2 regions of the Bacillus sp. PK3-037 genome follow, and region 1 is predicted to be linked to the other one. Evidence: riboswitches for the same ligand, from Rfam matches in the RefSeq annotation. Region 1 holds a riboswitch; the other holds the start of a gene.
The links. A riboswitch is a leader RNA that binds a small molecule or an ion and turns the genes downstream of it on or off. The one in region 1 is predicted to bind lysine.
Positions count from the first base shown of each region.

Region 2: it holds a riboswitch for lysine, as region 1 does, so the genes downstream of both, M1D69_RS06965 (aspartate kinase) here and M1D69_RS04440 (amino acid permease) in region 1, are expected to answer to the same signal.

Region 1 is NZ_CP096408.1:864,894-873,111, reverse strand. It holds gene M1D69_RS04460 (FecCD family ABC transporter permease) at 1-961, opposite strand, end outside; gene M1D69_RS04455 (FecCD family ABC transporter permease) at 961-2,001, opposite strand; gene M1D69_RS04450 (iron-hydroxamate ABC transporter substrate-binding protein) at 2,215-3,162, shown strand; gene M1D69_RS04445 (hypothetical protein) at 3,233-3,460, shown strand; gene M1D69_RS04440 (amino acid permease) at 3,497-4,906, opposite strand; lysine riboswitch at 5,011-5,190, opposite strand; gene sspJ (small acid-soluble spore protein SspJ) at 5,307-5,447, opposite strand; gene M1D69_RS04430 (metal-dependent hydrolase) at 5,613-6,095, shown strand; gene M1D69_RS04425 (LTA synthase family protein) at 6,198-8,054, shown strand; gene M1D69_RS04420 (substrate-binding domain-containing protein) at 8,080-8,218, opposite strand, start outside.
Region 2 is NZ_CP096408.1:1,357,535-1,365,752, forward strand. It holds gene M1D69_RS06950 (alpha-N-arabinofuranosidase) at 1-1,050, shown strand, start outside; gene trxA (thioredoxin) at 1,356-1,670, shown strand; gene uvrC (excinuclease ABC subunit UvrC) at 1,806-3,578, shown strand; lysine riboswitch at 3,643-3,822, shown strand; gene M1D69_RS06965 (aspartate kinase) at 3,948-5,177, shown strand; gene M1D69_RS06970 (YslB family protein) at 5,222-5,668, opposite strand; gene sdhC (succinate dehydrogenase cytochrome B558) at 5,961-6,569, shown strand; gene sdhA (succinate dehydrogenase flavoprotein subunit) at 6,603-8,218, shown strand, end outside.

The DNA.
Region 1 (8,218 bases):
CAAGTCCGACCGGAATTTCTGACGGTGCCAATACATTTCTCGCCAGCGTATCAGCCAGCAGAAACAGAAACGCGCCGATAAAGGCGGAAACCGGTATAAGCGTCTGGTGGCGGGGACCGGTAAGCCTTCTTGCCGCATGCGGTGCGATTAATCCGAGGAACGCGATGCCTCCTGCAGCTGCCACACAGGATGCGGCAAGAGCGACCGCTGCCAGAAGGAGAATCCGTCTTTCCTTTTCAACAGCAGTGCCAAGTCCGGTCGCTAATTGGTCTCCCAGCTGTAAAATGTTCAGATAGCGTGCTTTATATAAAGTAAAAGGAAGCAAGATCACAATCCAGGGGAGTACCGCCCAGATCATGTTCCAATTGGCCCCCCATATCGAACCTGATATCCAAACTGCAGCCTGCATAAAGTCATGCGGGTCCATTTTGAGCTGAAAAATAAGCAAAAGGGCATTAAATCCGGCATTCACACCGATTCCGACTAGGATCAGCCGAATCGGAGTCACACCTTTTTTCCAAGCCAGAAGATAAATGAGAAACGCGGCGAGGAACGCGCCTGCCAAAGCACTGAACGGCAGCATAAACGTCCCTAAAAAGCCGATATCTGATGCTGATCCTTGAAAAAAGTAAATAAAGAGCACAACAGCAAGCGAACCCCCGGCGTTAATTCCGAGAATACCCGGTTCAGCCAAATCATTTTGAGACACGCTTTGCAAAATGGCTCCGGCAACAGCGATACCCGCCCCAACAAGCAACGACAACATTATTCGCGGCAGCCTGAACTCAAATAAGACAAGCTCATCCCGCGCCGTCCCTTGGCCGAAGAAGACCTTGAGCGTTTGCCATGGGGCAATTTTAATGACACCCAGATTCAGGCTGATAAAAAAGACAAGCACGATCAGCAGAAAAGTCACTGCTATCACAATAAGAGGTTTTTTCGTTTTCGTTTTCGTTTTCATTACAGCCCTCTCCTTTCACGACGTGCCAAATAAAAGAAAAAGGGAACACCGATGAGGGAGGTCAGCGCGCCGACAGGCGTTTCAAACGGCGCGTTCACGAGTCTGGCCGCAATGTCAGCAAAAACAAGCAAAACAGCGCCAAGCACCGCCGAGCAAGGAATGATCCACCGATAATCAACTCCTACCAAAAACCTTGTGATATGAGGAATAATCAGTCCGATAAACGCGATAGTGCCGGCAATGGAAACAGCAGCTCCCGTCAACACGACAACGACAAGCATGCCAACCAGTTTCACCGCTGATGTATACTGCCCAAGCCCCTTCGCCAGATCGTCACCGAGGCTTAACACCGTCACAGACCGGGCAATGATAAACGCAAACGTCAAACCGACAGCTCCTGCAATAACCAGCAGCTGAACGCCTGACCATTTCACACCCGCTACCCCGCCTGCGTACCAAAAGCTGACATCCTGTGCTACATCAAAACGGAGCGCAATTGCGGTTGAAATGCCCGTAAAGAAATAACTGACGGCCGTTCCGGCAAGAGCAAGCTTTACAGGCGTGAGACCGCCCCTGGAAAACATGCCGATGCCCAATACCGTCGATGCCCCCAGTCCCGCGCCCGCAAAGGACCACAGCACAAGCCCGAAGGCAGAAAGTCCTGGAAAAAAAGCAAACGCAATCGAAATAGCAAAAGCAGAGCCCGATGTTATCCCCATAATAGAAGGCTCCGCCAATGGGTTTCTCGTCATGCCCTGCATGACCGCCCCAGACACGGCTAACAATGCGCCGACAAGCGCGGCAGCAGCCGTTCTTGGCAGCCGAAGATCGTGTATGATTTGGTGTGAGGTTTCATTTGGCTGGAAATGAAAGATGGCGTCCCACACAGTCCGTAAATGGATATCCGCAGCACCGAGAGAAATGGACAGCATCGCGCCGAAGCATAATAAACATACCCCCGCAACAAGCACAATGACCGCACCAAACGACCGGGATGTCCATTGAATTTCTTCATCTGATATCATCTGTTTATCTTTCATGTGACTCAACAGCCGTACTTCCTTTCGATAATGATAATGATTATCAATTGCTGTTTCAGTATATCACTTTTTTCCGCTGATTTAATAGAGCGTTTTGATAAAAACGAAAATATAAATGCAATAATATCGTGCCAACTGGCACTTATGATGGTATAATCACAGATGATAATGATTCTCTTTATCATCTATTTTTTTGGAAAGAAGGTATGAGATATGACCCATATATATAAGAAACTCGGAGCCTCATTTTTTGCCCTGCTATTGATTGCAGCGCTGGCAGCCTGCGGAAATCACTCAGAAAGCAAAGGCTCTTCCTCTGATTCAAAAGACGAAGAAACCGTTACATACAAGGCTGAAAACGGAAATGTGAAAATTCCTAAACATCCTAAACGGGTGGTTGTCATGGCTGACGGCTACTACGGAGACTTCAAAACACTGGGCATCAACGTCGTCGGTGCACCTGAAAATGTATTTAAAAACCCTTACTACAAAGGTAAAACCGATGGTGTCACAAATATCGGAGACGGCACTTCTGTTGAAAAAGTGATTGATTTAAAGCCTGACCTGATCATCGTTTGGACAACACAAGGCGCCGATATTAAAAAGCTCGAAAAAATCGCGCCGACTGTTGCGGTGAAATACGATAAGCTCGATAACATCGAACAGCTGAAAGAATTCGCAAAAATGACAGGAACGGAAGATAAAGCGGAGAAGTGGCTTGCCGAGTGGGACAAAAAAGTTGCGGAAGCCAAAACAAAAATCCAAAAAGTCATCGGTGACAAAACGGTTTCCATTATGCAAACAAACGGCAAAGACATTTATGTATTCGGTAAAGATTTCGGAAGAGGCGGAAGCATCGTCTACAAAGATCTTGGTTTACAGGCCACAAAGCTGACAAAGGAAAAAGCCATTGACCAAGGCCCAGGATATACCAGCATTTCTTTAGAAAAGCTCCCTGACTTCGCCGGAGATTACATTTTCGCGGGTCCATGGCAATCAGGCAGAGACGATGGCGGCGTATTTGACAGTTCCATCTGGAAAAACCTCGATGCTGTCAAAAATGATCATGTCTATAAAATTGACCCGATCGGCTTCTATTTCTCAGACCCGATTTCACTAGAAGGACAGCTGAAATTTATTACAAAAAGCTTAACAAAATAAACAAAGAGCCGCACTGATCTGCGGCTCTTTTCTATATTGCAAAGAAACCGACAGGACGGAGCAGCTCATATTGAACCACATCGCATATTTTCTTTCTCAATTCATATTAAGCTGCATCATCATTGCCATTCGTTTTTTCAACGGGCCTTTTTCTCATGTGCTTCTCGTTTTTATCCTAGTGCTGGCTTTGTTTCATTTTCTGGAGAAACTGAAAAAGCGTTTTTTGCATATTCGAATGTCTCTATCACTGACATCGTTCCTGTCCGCTATTTTGTGTATGGGACTCGTAACAGCATAAAAAAAGACACCTGACTGCATTGTCAGGTGTCTTCTGTTATGCTTGTTTTTCTTTCGAGAATTTCTTAATCACAAACGGATAAATTACCAGACCGACAAAGAACAAACCGATGCCGAGAATAAATGTCGTTAAATCCGCTGTGCCTGTTACAATAACAAACAATGAGTATACACACGCTAAAATCGCGATCAATCCGTCTTTTACCCGGGAACCTTTCAGCTGATCATACGTTTCGCCTTTGATAACAAGCTTCAGGCTGTAAATCGCAGACACTAAATACGGAATTAAATACGCAAGGGTTGCCGCTGTCGTTAAAAACGTAAATGCGTCACTTATTGTCCGGGAAATAACAGAGAATATGAAGACCTGTGACATCACATTTGTAATGATCAGTGAAATAACCGGGCTTCCCTTTTTATTTGTTTTCGCAAAGACCGCCGGAAAATCTCCTGCTTTAGCAGCTTGGTACGGAACCTCAGAGCCAAGCAAAATCCAGCCGAGCATCGTTCCGAATAAGCAAAGAATCGCCAGCAGCGCCATAATCACGCTTCCTGCGTTTCCGACAATCGCATACAGCACATCAACGAACGGTTTTTCAGATCCGACAAGCTTATCGTGCGGCAGAACCCCCATTGTGATCAATGTGACAATAATGTAAATGCTTAACGCGATCAACAAACCTGTGATGGTCGCACGTTTCACATCACGCTGAGTACGCGCGCGTCCAGACAAGATCACTGCTGATTCAATTCCGACAAACGCCCATAGAGTAGAAATGGCGGCGTTGTGAACCTGTCCGCCGATGCCAATGCTTGTGCCGTTCTCACCTTGAATCGGAAAATAAAAATGATCGAATAATGTCGTTTGAAACACAAACAATCCGGCAATGATAAAGAAAACAAAACCTAATACTTTTGAAAACGTTGTGATAAAGTTTAATTTACTTGCACCGTTAATGCTTGCAACAAGAATCGTGTGCGTTCCCCAGAGCAAAATCGTACATACAGCAAACGTCAGCAATTGGCCGAGTGTCACCTCTTGGCTGCCGACAGCAAACAGTACACGTTTATCAACTAAAATCGGGAAAAACGAAGTCAAGTAACCGGCAAGACTTGTGATAATCGCCACGTTACTGATCCAGCTCGCCACCCAGTAGCCCCACACCATTGTGAATCCGGCAGCGTTCCCTTTCTTCGGATCAGAAAACAGCGCTCTCGCATAACTTTGCGGTCCCGCTGTCAGCTCAGGCTTGCGAATGGACAAGTGCCCGAAGACAAGCGCAATCATCAGCACGCCCGCACCTGTTAAAAGCCAGGCGGACGTAGCGCCAAGCGGACTTGCAATCGAAGCAAGCGAACTCGGCAGGGAGAAAATCCCCGATCCAACCATATTTCCAACGACAAACGCCGTTAATAACCAAAAACCCCATTTTTTTGTCTGTTCCATTCCAGTACCTCCAATGATTCTTTGTACGGACCAGAACCCGAGATCATGTAAACACAAAAAAAGCCTGAACAAAAGTCCATGCTTAAAGAAACACACACCCTTGATCTCCGGATAGCCCTCCGCGAAAAAGCACGCGGCAGTCCTGCACTTATTCAGATACAGTCCCAGCATAGAGAAGGATCGGCTTTCTCCACACTTCGGCGCTGATGCCTTTTACACATGTTTAACAGCTCCTGTCAGCCTGGCATGTGTGACTCATCATCCGCGCAACCTCTACCTCACTGAGAAAGAGTGAGGATTTATTTATTCAGTTACTCCCAGAAGGTTATCAAAGAAAGAATGATCTGTCAAAGGGAACAGATGGAAAATGCGGATAGAGCCAAGCCCTATCCGCATGCGGTTAGCGATTATTTTTCTTTTTTTGCACAGCTTCTTGAAGCGGATCATCTTTAAGAGCTGAACCGGCATCCTCAAGAGCTCCTTGGATTACGTTTTTTTCTTTTTCAGAACGTTTACCTTTATCTTTATTAAAGAAAGCCATTCGTATCACCTCTTTTAGAAAATAGGTACATCTTTAAGATGCCTTTTTCTCAGGAAATTATGCGGCTCATTTTTTTATCGGCCAAAGTTCTGTTGCTCAAACATACATTCTCTTGATATATTTGTAATTCAGAGATTTTTGCAAAAGATAAAGGAGAAGCGGGAAATGACAGGAAAAACACACATCATGGGAGGCATCGCTTCTTGTACCGCAGCGGCTTATTATTATGGATTTGACCCAGTACTCATGGCGGCGTCCGGCGCGGTTGGCGCATTAATTCCCGACATCTGCCACACGCAAAGCAAAATCGGGAGAAAGTTTCCTATTTTATCGAAAGTGGTCAGCTCCGTTTTTGGCCACCGCACCTTTACACACAGCCTGCTGTTTCTGCTCATCATGTTTTTTATCACTTCTACATATATTCCGGATAAAAACATATCAGCAGGGCTGATGATCGGAATGGCAAGCCACTTGGTTCTGGATGCCTGGACAGTGAACGGCATCAAATTGTTATTCCCTTCAACCATTCGCATACGGCTGCCGCTGTATATGAAGACAGGCAGTTTTTCCGAACAGCTTGTGTTGGCCGGTCTGACAATAGCATCATGCTATTATTTTTATATGCTGTTCCATGGGCGTATGTTTTAAACACGAGTGCTGAAGCTTGTCTAAGAAGACTGTTTTTAGTAGGTTTTACATAAGAAGCATCTCATGGCAGATGTTCAAGAAAACGTGAGGAGTTATCAATTGATGAAAGGAACCTTTTTTCACAATCAGCGTTTTTTAAGTTTATCCATCTTATTCATGTGGATCAAAACTTATGTGATCTATAAACTGGGGTTTGATTTGCAGATCGACTCTCTATTGCAGGAGCTGATTCTGCTGATCAATCCGCTTAGCTTCATACTCCCTCTATTTGGGATTGGACTGCTTTTAAAAGGCAGCAAGCAGCGCATCTTTTTGCTGATTGCCAATTTGGTTCTGACTGCCATTTTGATCTCCAACACGATTTTTTACGGCTTTTATATCGATTTTATTACCATTCCGGTTTTGTTTCAGGCCAGCAACATGAGCGATATGGGCAGCAGTGTAAAAGAACTGTTTAATCCTTTGTTCATCGCTCTGTTTGCGGATTTGGCTTTTCTTCTGCTGCTCTTCAGAAAAGAGAAGAGTCCCGAATCGAAAGCGAACCCCCGTACGGTCAAGCGGTACTATGCTGCTTCCTGCGGGATTCTTATAGGTACGCTGGGGCTTGCAGAAATTGAACAGCCGAAGCTATTGGCACATTCCTTCGATCGGGAAGTGCTCGTCAAAAGCATTGGCCTGTTTCAGTTCCACATCTACGATACCATTTCTCAGACTGTCAATATGAGTGCGAAGGCATTTGCCGATGAAGACAGCCTCTCTACAATCAAAAACTATACTGAGGCTGACTACAGCAAGCCTGATCAAAGCAAGTTCGGACTGGCAAAGGGACGGAATGTGATTTTTGTGACGCTTGAATCGACTCAAAGCTTTGTTCTGAATGAAAAGGTAAACGGAAAAGAAATTACCCCGTTTATGAATGATCTGATGAAAAAAAGCTATTCCTTTGATCATTTTTACCAGCAAACAGAGCAAGGCAAAACGTCTGATTCGGAATTTATCGTCGCTAACTCTCTATACCCTTCCCTAAGCGGCGCCGTCTTTTTTACGAAAAGTGACCATCAATTTCATACGATGTACAAATCACTCAAGCAGAATGATTATTATTCAGCCGTCTTTCACGCCAATCATAAAACATTTTGGAACAGAGATGTGATGTATGAAACGTTTGGGATTGACCGCTTTTTTGATGTCGATGAGTTCCATGTGACTCCCGAAACCTCAACAAGCTGGGGATTAAAGGATAAGGAATTTCTGGAACAGTCAGCTTCTAAACTGAAAAGCCTGCCGCAGCCGTTCTACAGCAATTTCATCACATTGACGAACCATTTTCCGTTTGAAATTGATGAAAAGGATCAGCTGATTGATGAATATGATTCAAGCAGCAACCTGTTAAACCGCTATGTGACGACGGTTCGCTATGAGGATGAAGCACTGAAGCATTTTATCAAAAAGCTCAAGGATGAAGGCTTATACGAAAACTCGATGATTGTCTTTATGGGAGATCATTACGGCATATCAGAAGCCCATAATAAAGCCCTGGCTGAGTTTTTAGGAAAACGTGAAATTACGCCATATGACACCATCCAGCTTCAGCGGGTGCCGTTTATCATTCATATTCCTGGAATCACTGATCAAAACCCGGAAACAATCTCCGATGCCGGAGGACAGGTTGACGTCAGGCCGACTCTGATGCACCTGCTCGGAATTGATACAAAAGGTGATATTCAGTTTGGCAATGATTTGATGTCAAACAACCGAACGCCATTTGCCGTGCTGAGAAACGGCAGCTTTATCACGAACGACTATGTATATACGAAAAACACATGCTACAGCCAAAAAACAGGAGAAGTGTTAGAAAACCAAGATGCGTGCGCTCCCTATAAAGAAAAAGCAACTGAAGAGCTGTCTCTCTCTGATAAAATGTTAAACGGAGACCTTCTGCGTTTTTATGGTCAATAAAAAATCCCTCTACGAGGGATTTTTTTCATGTTTCGTATATCACTTTACCTGTCAGCTTCGTTTGATAGCCATTGAGATGAGACAGGTTGGCCTTATATTCTTCTGATTTCAAGATGCTCCTTACAGCTTCAAGCAGCTGCTGGTGTTTTTTCAAAATGACAATG
Region 2 (8,218 bases), 490 kb from region 1:
ACGCCCATGTCGGATTGGAGAAAACAAAACGGAAAAGAAGAGCCTTGGAAGCTGAAATATTTTGGAGTGGGAAATGAAAATTGGGGCTGCGGCGGCAACATGCACCCTGAGTACTATGCCGATCTATACCGCCGTTTTCAAACGTATGTCCGCAATTACAGCGGCAATGAAATTTATAAAATTGCCGGCGGTGCAAACGTCGATGATTTTCATTGGACGGACGTGCTCATGAAAAAAGCCGCTGGCCTGATGGATGGGCTAAGCCTTCATTACTACACGATTCCGGGAGATTTCTGGAAGGGCAAAGGATCGGCCACAGAATTTACAGAGGACGAATGGTTCATCACGATGAAAAAGGCCAAATACATTGATGAATTGATTGAAAAACACGGCACAATTATGGACCGATATGATCCGGAACAGCGGGTCGGACTGATTATTGACGAATGGGGCACATGGTTTGACCCTGAGCCAGGAACGAACCCAGGCTTTTTATATCAGCAAAACACGATTCGTGACGCGCTGGTCGCAGCTTCTCACTTTCACATTTTCCATCAGCATTGCCGCCGGGTGCAAATGACCAACATCGCACAGACGGTAAACGTTCTTCAAGCTATGATTCTGACTGAGGGAGAACGGATGCTATTAACGCCGACATACCATGTGTTTGATATGTTTAAGGTACATCAGGATGCCTCTCTTTTAGATACTGAAACAACGTCCGCTGACTATGAATGGAAGGGAGAAACGCTGCCTCAAATCAGTGTGTCAGCATCAAGAAATGCTGAGGGCGATATAAACGTCAGCATCTGTAACATTGATCATCAAAATAAAGCAGAGGTGGAGATCGAGCTGAGAGGTCTTGACAAGACTGTGGATCATTCCGGTGCTATCCTGACTGCTGAAAAGATGAACGCCCATAACACGTTTGATGATCCGGAGCACGTAAAACCTGAATCGTTCAGCCGTTATTCTGTAAATAAAAACAAATTGAAAGCAAAGCTGCCGCCAATGGCAGTTGTCTTACTCACATTACGGACTGATTCTTAACCAAAAAAAGGAGCGCCGATCCACTAGAGGACAGCGCTCTTTTTTGTTTTGAAACAGCTCCAAAAGGGCATGGTAAAGTATATGACGGTTATAGAAGGGATGTTGTCCTATGCTTCGTACAATTTTAATGATCATCGGCGCAATCGTGGTGATCGGAGCGATTATCAGATTCGTGTTTTAATGCCCCATTCTATGAGTAAACCGATTGTGATCAGGAAAAAATAATTTATAAGCATTTAAATAGCGTGAACGAATGGGAGATGCTATACTAAAAATCATCATTTCACAATTGGAGGAATTCAATAATGGCTATCGTAAAAGCAACTGATCAATCTTTCTCAGCTGAAACAAGCGAAGGCGTCGTACTGGCTGATTTCTGGGCTCCTTGGTGCGGACCTTGTAAAATGATTGCACCTGTTCTTGAAGAATTGGATCAAGAAATGGGCGACAAACTGAAAATCGTAAAAATCGATGTAGATGAGAACCAAGAAACAGCAGGAAAATACGGCGTTATGAGCATCCCGACACTTCTTGTTTTAAAAGATGGAGAAGTTGTTGAAACATCTGTAGGCTTCAAACCGAAAGAAGCGCTTCAAGAGCTTGTAAACAAACATCTTTAATTTTCGGCTGCTTACATGCCAGAGCGATTCCAATTGAGGGATCGCTTTTTTTATTCGCCAATCGTGAATCATGGAGAAAAACACCTGTTCGTGTTAAACTGGAAACAAAGGACTAAATATAAGGAAGGGTAACATATGAACAAACAACTGAAAGAAAAACTCGCCCTCCTTCCCGATCAGCCCGGGTGTTATTTAATGAAGGACCGTCAGCAGACAGTGATCTACGTAGGAAAAGCAAAAGTGCTGAAAAACAGAGTGCGCTCCTACTTTACCGGGTCTCATGACGCAAAAACACAGAGGCTTGTGACGGAAATCGAGGATTTTGAATATATCGTGACGTCCTCCAATCTTGAAGCGCTAATTTTAGAAATGAACTTGATCAAAAAGCATGATCCGAAATATAACGTCATGCTGAAAGACGATAAAACCTATCCTTTTATAAAACTCACCCATGAACGCCACCCAAGGCTGATTGTCACCCGCAATGTCAAAAAAGACAAAGGGCGCTATTTCGGACCCTATCCGAATGTGCAGGCCGCAAGGGAGACGAAAAAGCTGCTCGACCGTCTCTATCCTCTCAGAAAATGCTCAAAGCTTCCCGACAGAGTGTGTCTTTATTATCACCTCGGACAATGTCTTGCTCCGTGTGTAAAGGACATTTCTGAAGAGACAAACAGAGAGCTGGTTGAGAGCATTACCCGTTTCTTAAAGGGCGGCTATAACGACGTTAAAAAAGAGCTTGAAGAGAAAATGCTTGAGGCGGCTGAAAACCTTGAATTTGAACGAGCAAAGGAGCTTCGTGACCAAATTGCCCATATCGAATCAACGATGGAAAAACAAAAAATGACGATGAACGACTTAGTCGACCGTGACGTATTCGCTTACGCTTATGATAAAGGCTGGATGTGCGTACAGGTCTTTTTCGTACGGCAAGGAAAGCTCATCGAACGTGACGTCAGTATGTTTCCGCTTTATCAGGAAGCAGATGAAGAGTTCCTTACCTTCATCGGGCAGTTTTATTCAAAAAACAACCATTTTCTGCCGAAGGAGATTTTAGTGCCGGACAGCGTCGATCAATCGATGATTGAGCAGCTGTTGGAAACAAACGTCCATCAGCCGAAAAAAGGGTCGAAGAAAGAATTGCTTATGCTGGCACATAAAAACGCAAAAATCGCGCTTAAAGAAAAATTCTCTTTAATCGAACGTGACGAGGAGCGTTCAATCGGTGCTGTACAGAAACTCGGAGACGCCTTAAATATTTATACCCCGCACAGAATCGAAGCGTTCGATAACTCGAATATACAAGGGACAAACCCGGTTTCGGCGATGATTGTGTTCATCGACGGCAAACCATACAAAAAGGAATACCGCAAATACAAAATCAAAACTGTCACAGGGCCTGATGATTATGGCTCAATGAGGGAGGTTGTCAGACGAAGATATACGAGAGTGCTTCGTGAAAACCTGCCGCTGCCTGATCTGATCATTATAGACGGAGGGAAAGGCCAGATCAATGCGGCCCGTGACGTCATCGAAAACGAACTGGGCTTGGATATCCCGATCGCCGGCTTGGCGAAGGATGATAAACACAGAACCTCCAATTTATTAATCGGCGATCCGCTGGAGACGGTTTATCTTGAACGAAACAGCCAGGAATTTTACCTGCTTCAGCGCATTCAGGATGAGGTGCACCGGTTTGCGATCAGCTTCCACAGGCAAATCCGCGGGAAAAGCGCGTTCCAGTCTGTGCTAGACGATATACCCGGAATCGGAGAAAAAAGAAAGAAAATGCTGTTAAAGCATTTCGGTTCCGTCAAAAAAATGAAGGAAGCAAGCCTCGAGGACATCAAAAAAGCGGGTGTACCCGCAGCGGCGGCACAGCTGCTTTATGATAAATTGCAAAAATAATGTTGTCCTTTTGAAAAAGTTCTGATAAAATGTGAACTAATTTCATAATTAGATCGTGTAATATGGTGAAGATAGAGGTGCGAACTTCAAGAGTAAGCCTTTGGAGAAAGATGGATTCTGAGAAAAGGGCTGAAAGGGGAGCGTCGCCGAAGTAAATAAAACCCCATCGGTATTATTTGCTGGCCGTGCATTGAATAAATGTAAGGCTGTCAAGAAATCATTTTCTTGGAGGGCTATCTCGTTGTTCATAATCATCGTGATGATTAATTGATAAGCAATGAGAGCAATTCCTCTCATTGCTTTTTTTATTGTGGACAAAGCACTCTTTCTCCTCACCCGCACGAACCAAAATGTAAAGGGTGGTTATACATGGGTCTCATTGTACAAAAATTCGGAGGTACTTCCGTCGGCTCAGTCGAAAAAATTCAAAATGCAGCAAACCGCGTCATTGCGGAAAAACAGAAAGGCCATCAAGTCGTTGTTGTCGTATCAGCTATGGGGAAATCCACTGACGCATTGGTCAGCCTTGCAAAAGACATCACTGATCAGCCGAGCAAACGTGAAATGGATATGCTGTTGGCAACAGGCGAGCAGGTCACCATTTCCTTGCTTTCCATGGCGCTGCAGGAAAAAGGCTATGACGCTGTGTCTTATACTGGCTGGCAAGCGGGAATCCGCACGGAAGCCGTTCACGGAAACGCCAGAATTACAGATATCGACACTTCGGTTTTAGGAGACCAGCTCGAGCAAGGAAAGATTGTCATTGTCGCAGGATTCCAAGGCATGACAGACGACAGTGAAATCACGACATTGGGCAGAGGCGGTTCAGACACAACAGCAGTGGCTTTGGCTGCCGCATTAAAAGCGGATAAATGTGATATTTATACGGACGTGCCCGGCGTGTTTACAACCGATCCGCGCTACGTGAAATCAGCGAGAAAGCTTGCCGGCATCTCTTACGATGAAATGCTGGAGCTTGCCAATTTAGGCGCCGGCGTTCTTCATCCGAGAGCGGTTGAATTCGCGAAAAATTACCAAGTGCCGTTAGAAGTGCGTTCAAGTACAGAAACAGAAGCGGGAACATTAATTGAGGAGGAATCATCCATGGAGCAGAATCTTATCGTCAGAGGCATCGCGTTCGAAGATCAAATCACAAGGGTAACCATCTACGGGCTGACAAGCGGCCTGACCACTTTGTCTACTATTTTTACAACTCTTGCAAAAAGAAACATTAACGTGGATATCATTATCCAAACGCAGGCGGGAGACCATGAGACCGGGATTTCCTTCTCTGTTAAATCCGAAGACGCGGACCAGGCTGTTGCCGTACTTGAAGAGTACAAAGATGCGCTGGAATTCGAAAAAATCGAGACAGAAAGCAAATTGGCCAAAGTATCCATTGTCGGATCAGGCATGGTATCAAACCCTGGTGTAGCGGCTGAAATGTTTGCTGTACTGGCGGAAAAAAACATATTAATCAAAATGGTCAGCACCTCTGAAATCAAAGTTTCAACAGTAGTGAGCGAAAATGACATGGTAAAAGCGGTGGAAGCACTGCACGATGCATTCGAGCTTTCGAAACACCCTTCAGCTGTGTAAAGACAACCAAAAAGGCGGGACTCATGCAGTCACCGCCTTTTTCATTACACCGGGTCTTTCATATCCCATTTGACAGTCAGAACCACTTTATCGGCTCTCTTTTTTACTTGTTCGTATGATTCGGCAATCTGATCATTCATCAATTGAATTTGTTCGGCGATGAAGCCAGCTTCCAGCTGAAAGCACGGTTCTTTCTGATATTTAAGCCGATTGGAAATAACCTGCCCTTCAAGCTCGAATTCCAGTTCCTGTTTTTTTGCGCTAACGTTTGTGAGGGTTCCCCAGCCTGCTTCTTCAAAGAAAGCCGGAAATTCCTCCCATGATTCAAGAGGAAACTTACGGGCGAGATGTTTCCCTGCCCAATACATCATGGAAGAGTAATCTTGGCCAAGCATGTCTGGGAGAACAATCTCTCGTATCAGTTCATAGGCGTAGGCGTTCATTTCAATTTCTTTTAAATTGTGTATAGATGCTTCATATTTAGACTTCATATCTGTCTCCCCTCTCTCCTGCGTATATTATAGCTCAAACAGGGGGGAGGATTACAGAATGATCCTGTATTTCTCATGAAAAATTAAGAAAGAATTATATATTGATAAAATAAAATTTTTGAATCAACTAATCAATTCGGAAAATTAGAATTTATGTACGCGTTTTCTTGACGCCCTTTTGTGGTAGGAGTAAAATGAAATTGTCAATAAATCTTAATAAAGTGCTTACAATTGAAAGAAGTGGGGGAAGAGATTTAGCACATTTCGCACTTATCAAACAGGGGGTAAAGTAATGTCTGGGAACAGAGAGTTTTATTTTCGAAGATTGCATTCCTTGCTTGGCGTCATACCGGTCGGCATCTTTTTAATTCAGCATTTAGTCGTCAACCAGTTTGCCGCAAGGGGCGCGGAAGCATTCAATAATGCTGCTCATTTTATGGATAGTCTGCCTTTCAGGTATGCTCTGGAAATCTTTATTATCTTCTTACCTTTAATTTATCATGCAGTTTATGGTGTGTACATAGCGTTTACTGCGAAAAATAACGCAGGCCAATACAGCTACATGAGAAACTGGCTATTCGTCCTGCAGCGTGTAACCGGTATCATCACCCTCATTTTCGTCAGCTGGCATGTGTGGGAAACCCGCATTGCAGCACAAATGGGCGCTGAGGTCAATTTCGACATGATGGCGAATATTTTGAGCTCTCCGGCTATGCTTGGCTTTTACATTGTCGGTGTTTTATCAACAATTTTCCACTTCTCGAACGGTTTATGGTCTTTCGCTGTTACATGGGGCATCACGGTAACGCCTCGTTCTCAAAGAATTTCGACATACGTTACGCTGATTATTTTTGTTGCACTGTCATACGTAGGCTTAAAAGCGATTTTTGCATTTGTATAAGAGTACTAGATTACTAGAGGGAGAGGGGCTATCATGAGTCAATCAAGCATTATCGTAGTCGGCGGGGGTCTTGCCGGCCTCATGGCGACAATTAAAGCAGCGGAATCAGGAATGGCGGTTAAGCTGTTTTCCATCGTTCCTGTGAAACGTTCTCATTCGGTTTGTGCCCAAGGCGGCATCAACGGAGCAGTCAATACAAAAGGGGAAGGCGACTCTCCGTGGGAACATTTTGACGATACTGTATACGGGGGAGACTTTCTTGCCAATCAGCCGCCGGTTAAGGCGATGTGTGAAGCGGCGCCATCAATCATCCACCTATTAGACCGGATGGGCGTCATGTTTAACCGGACGCCCGAGGGGCTGCTTGATTTCCGCCGATTTGGGGGTACACAGCACCACAGAACAGCTTATGCAGGTGCGACGACTGGCCAGCAGCTGCTTTACGCTTTGGACGAGCAAGTCCGCAGATACGAGGTGGCCGGTCTGGTCACAAAATACGAAGGCTGGGAATTCCTTGGCGCTATATTAGATGATGACAGAACCTGCCGCGGAATTGTCGCGCAAAACCTGACAAACATGCAAATTGAATCCTTCCGTTCGGACGCTGTCATTATGGCGACAGGCGGACCGGGAATCATTTTCGGTAAATCCACAAACTCCATGATTAATACAGGGTCTGCTGCATCGATCGTTTATCAGCAGGGAGCGTATTATGCAAATGGAGAATTTATTCAAATCCACCCGACAGCTATACCGGGAGATGATAAATTAAGGCTGATGAGTGAATCGGCGCGCGGTGAAGGCGGACGTGTGTGGACATACAAAGACGGTAAGCCGTGGTATTTCCTTGAGGAAAAATATCCTGCATATGGAAACCTGGTGCCGCGTGATATTGCGACACGCGAAATATTTGATGTGTGTGTGAATCAGAAACTCGGCATCAACGGCGAGAACATGGTGTATCTCGATCTGTCTCATAAAGATCCAAAAGAGCTTGATATTAAGCTTGGCGGCATCATTGAAATTTATGAGAAGTTTATGGGAGACGACCCGCGCAAACTTCCGATGAAAATCTTCCCTGCGGTTCATTATTCAATGGGCGGTTTATGGGTAGATTACGATCAAATGACAAATATCCCGGGACTGTTTGCCGCTGGAGAATGTGATTACTCCATGCACGGCGGCAACCGCTTGGGAGCAAACTCCCTGCTCTCTGCGATTTACGGAGGAATGGTAGCCGGACCGAATGCTGTGAAATATGTAAACGGCTTAGAATCTTCCGCAGAGGATATGTCTTCATCGATATTCGATGCCCACGTGAAAAAAGAAGAAGAAAAATGGGCTGAGATTATGAATATGGACGGAAACGAAAATGCGTACGTCCTCCATAGAGAGCTCGGGGAATGGATGACAGCGAATGTGACGGTTGTCCGCCATAACGACAAGCTGTTGAAAACAGATGACAAAATTCAGGAGTTAATGGAGCGGTATAAAAAGATTAACATCAATGACACGACAAAATGGAGCAACCAGGGAGCTATGTTTACACGCCAGCTTTCAAACATGCTTCAGCTTGCCAGGGTGATTACACTGGGTGCTTACAACCGTAATGAAAGCAGGGGCGCCCACTATAAACCGGATTTCCCTGA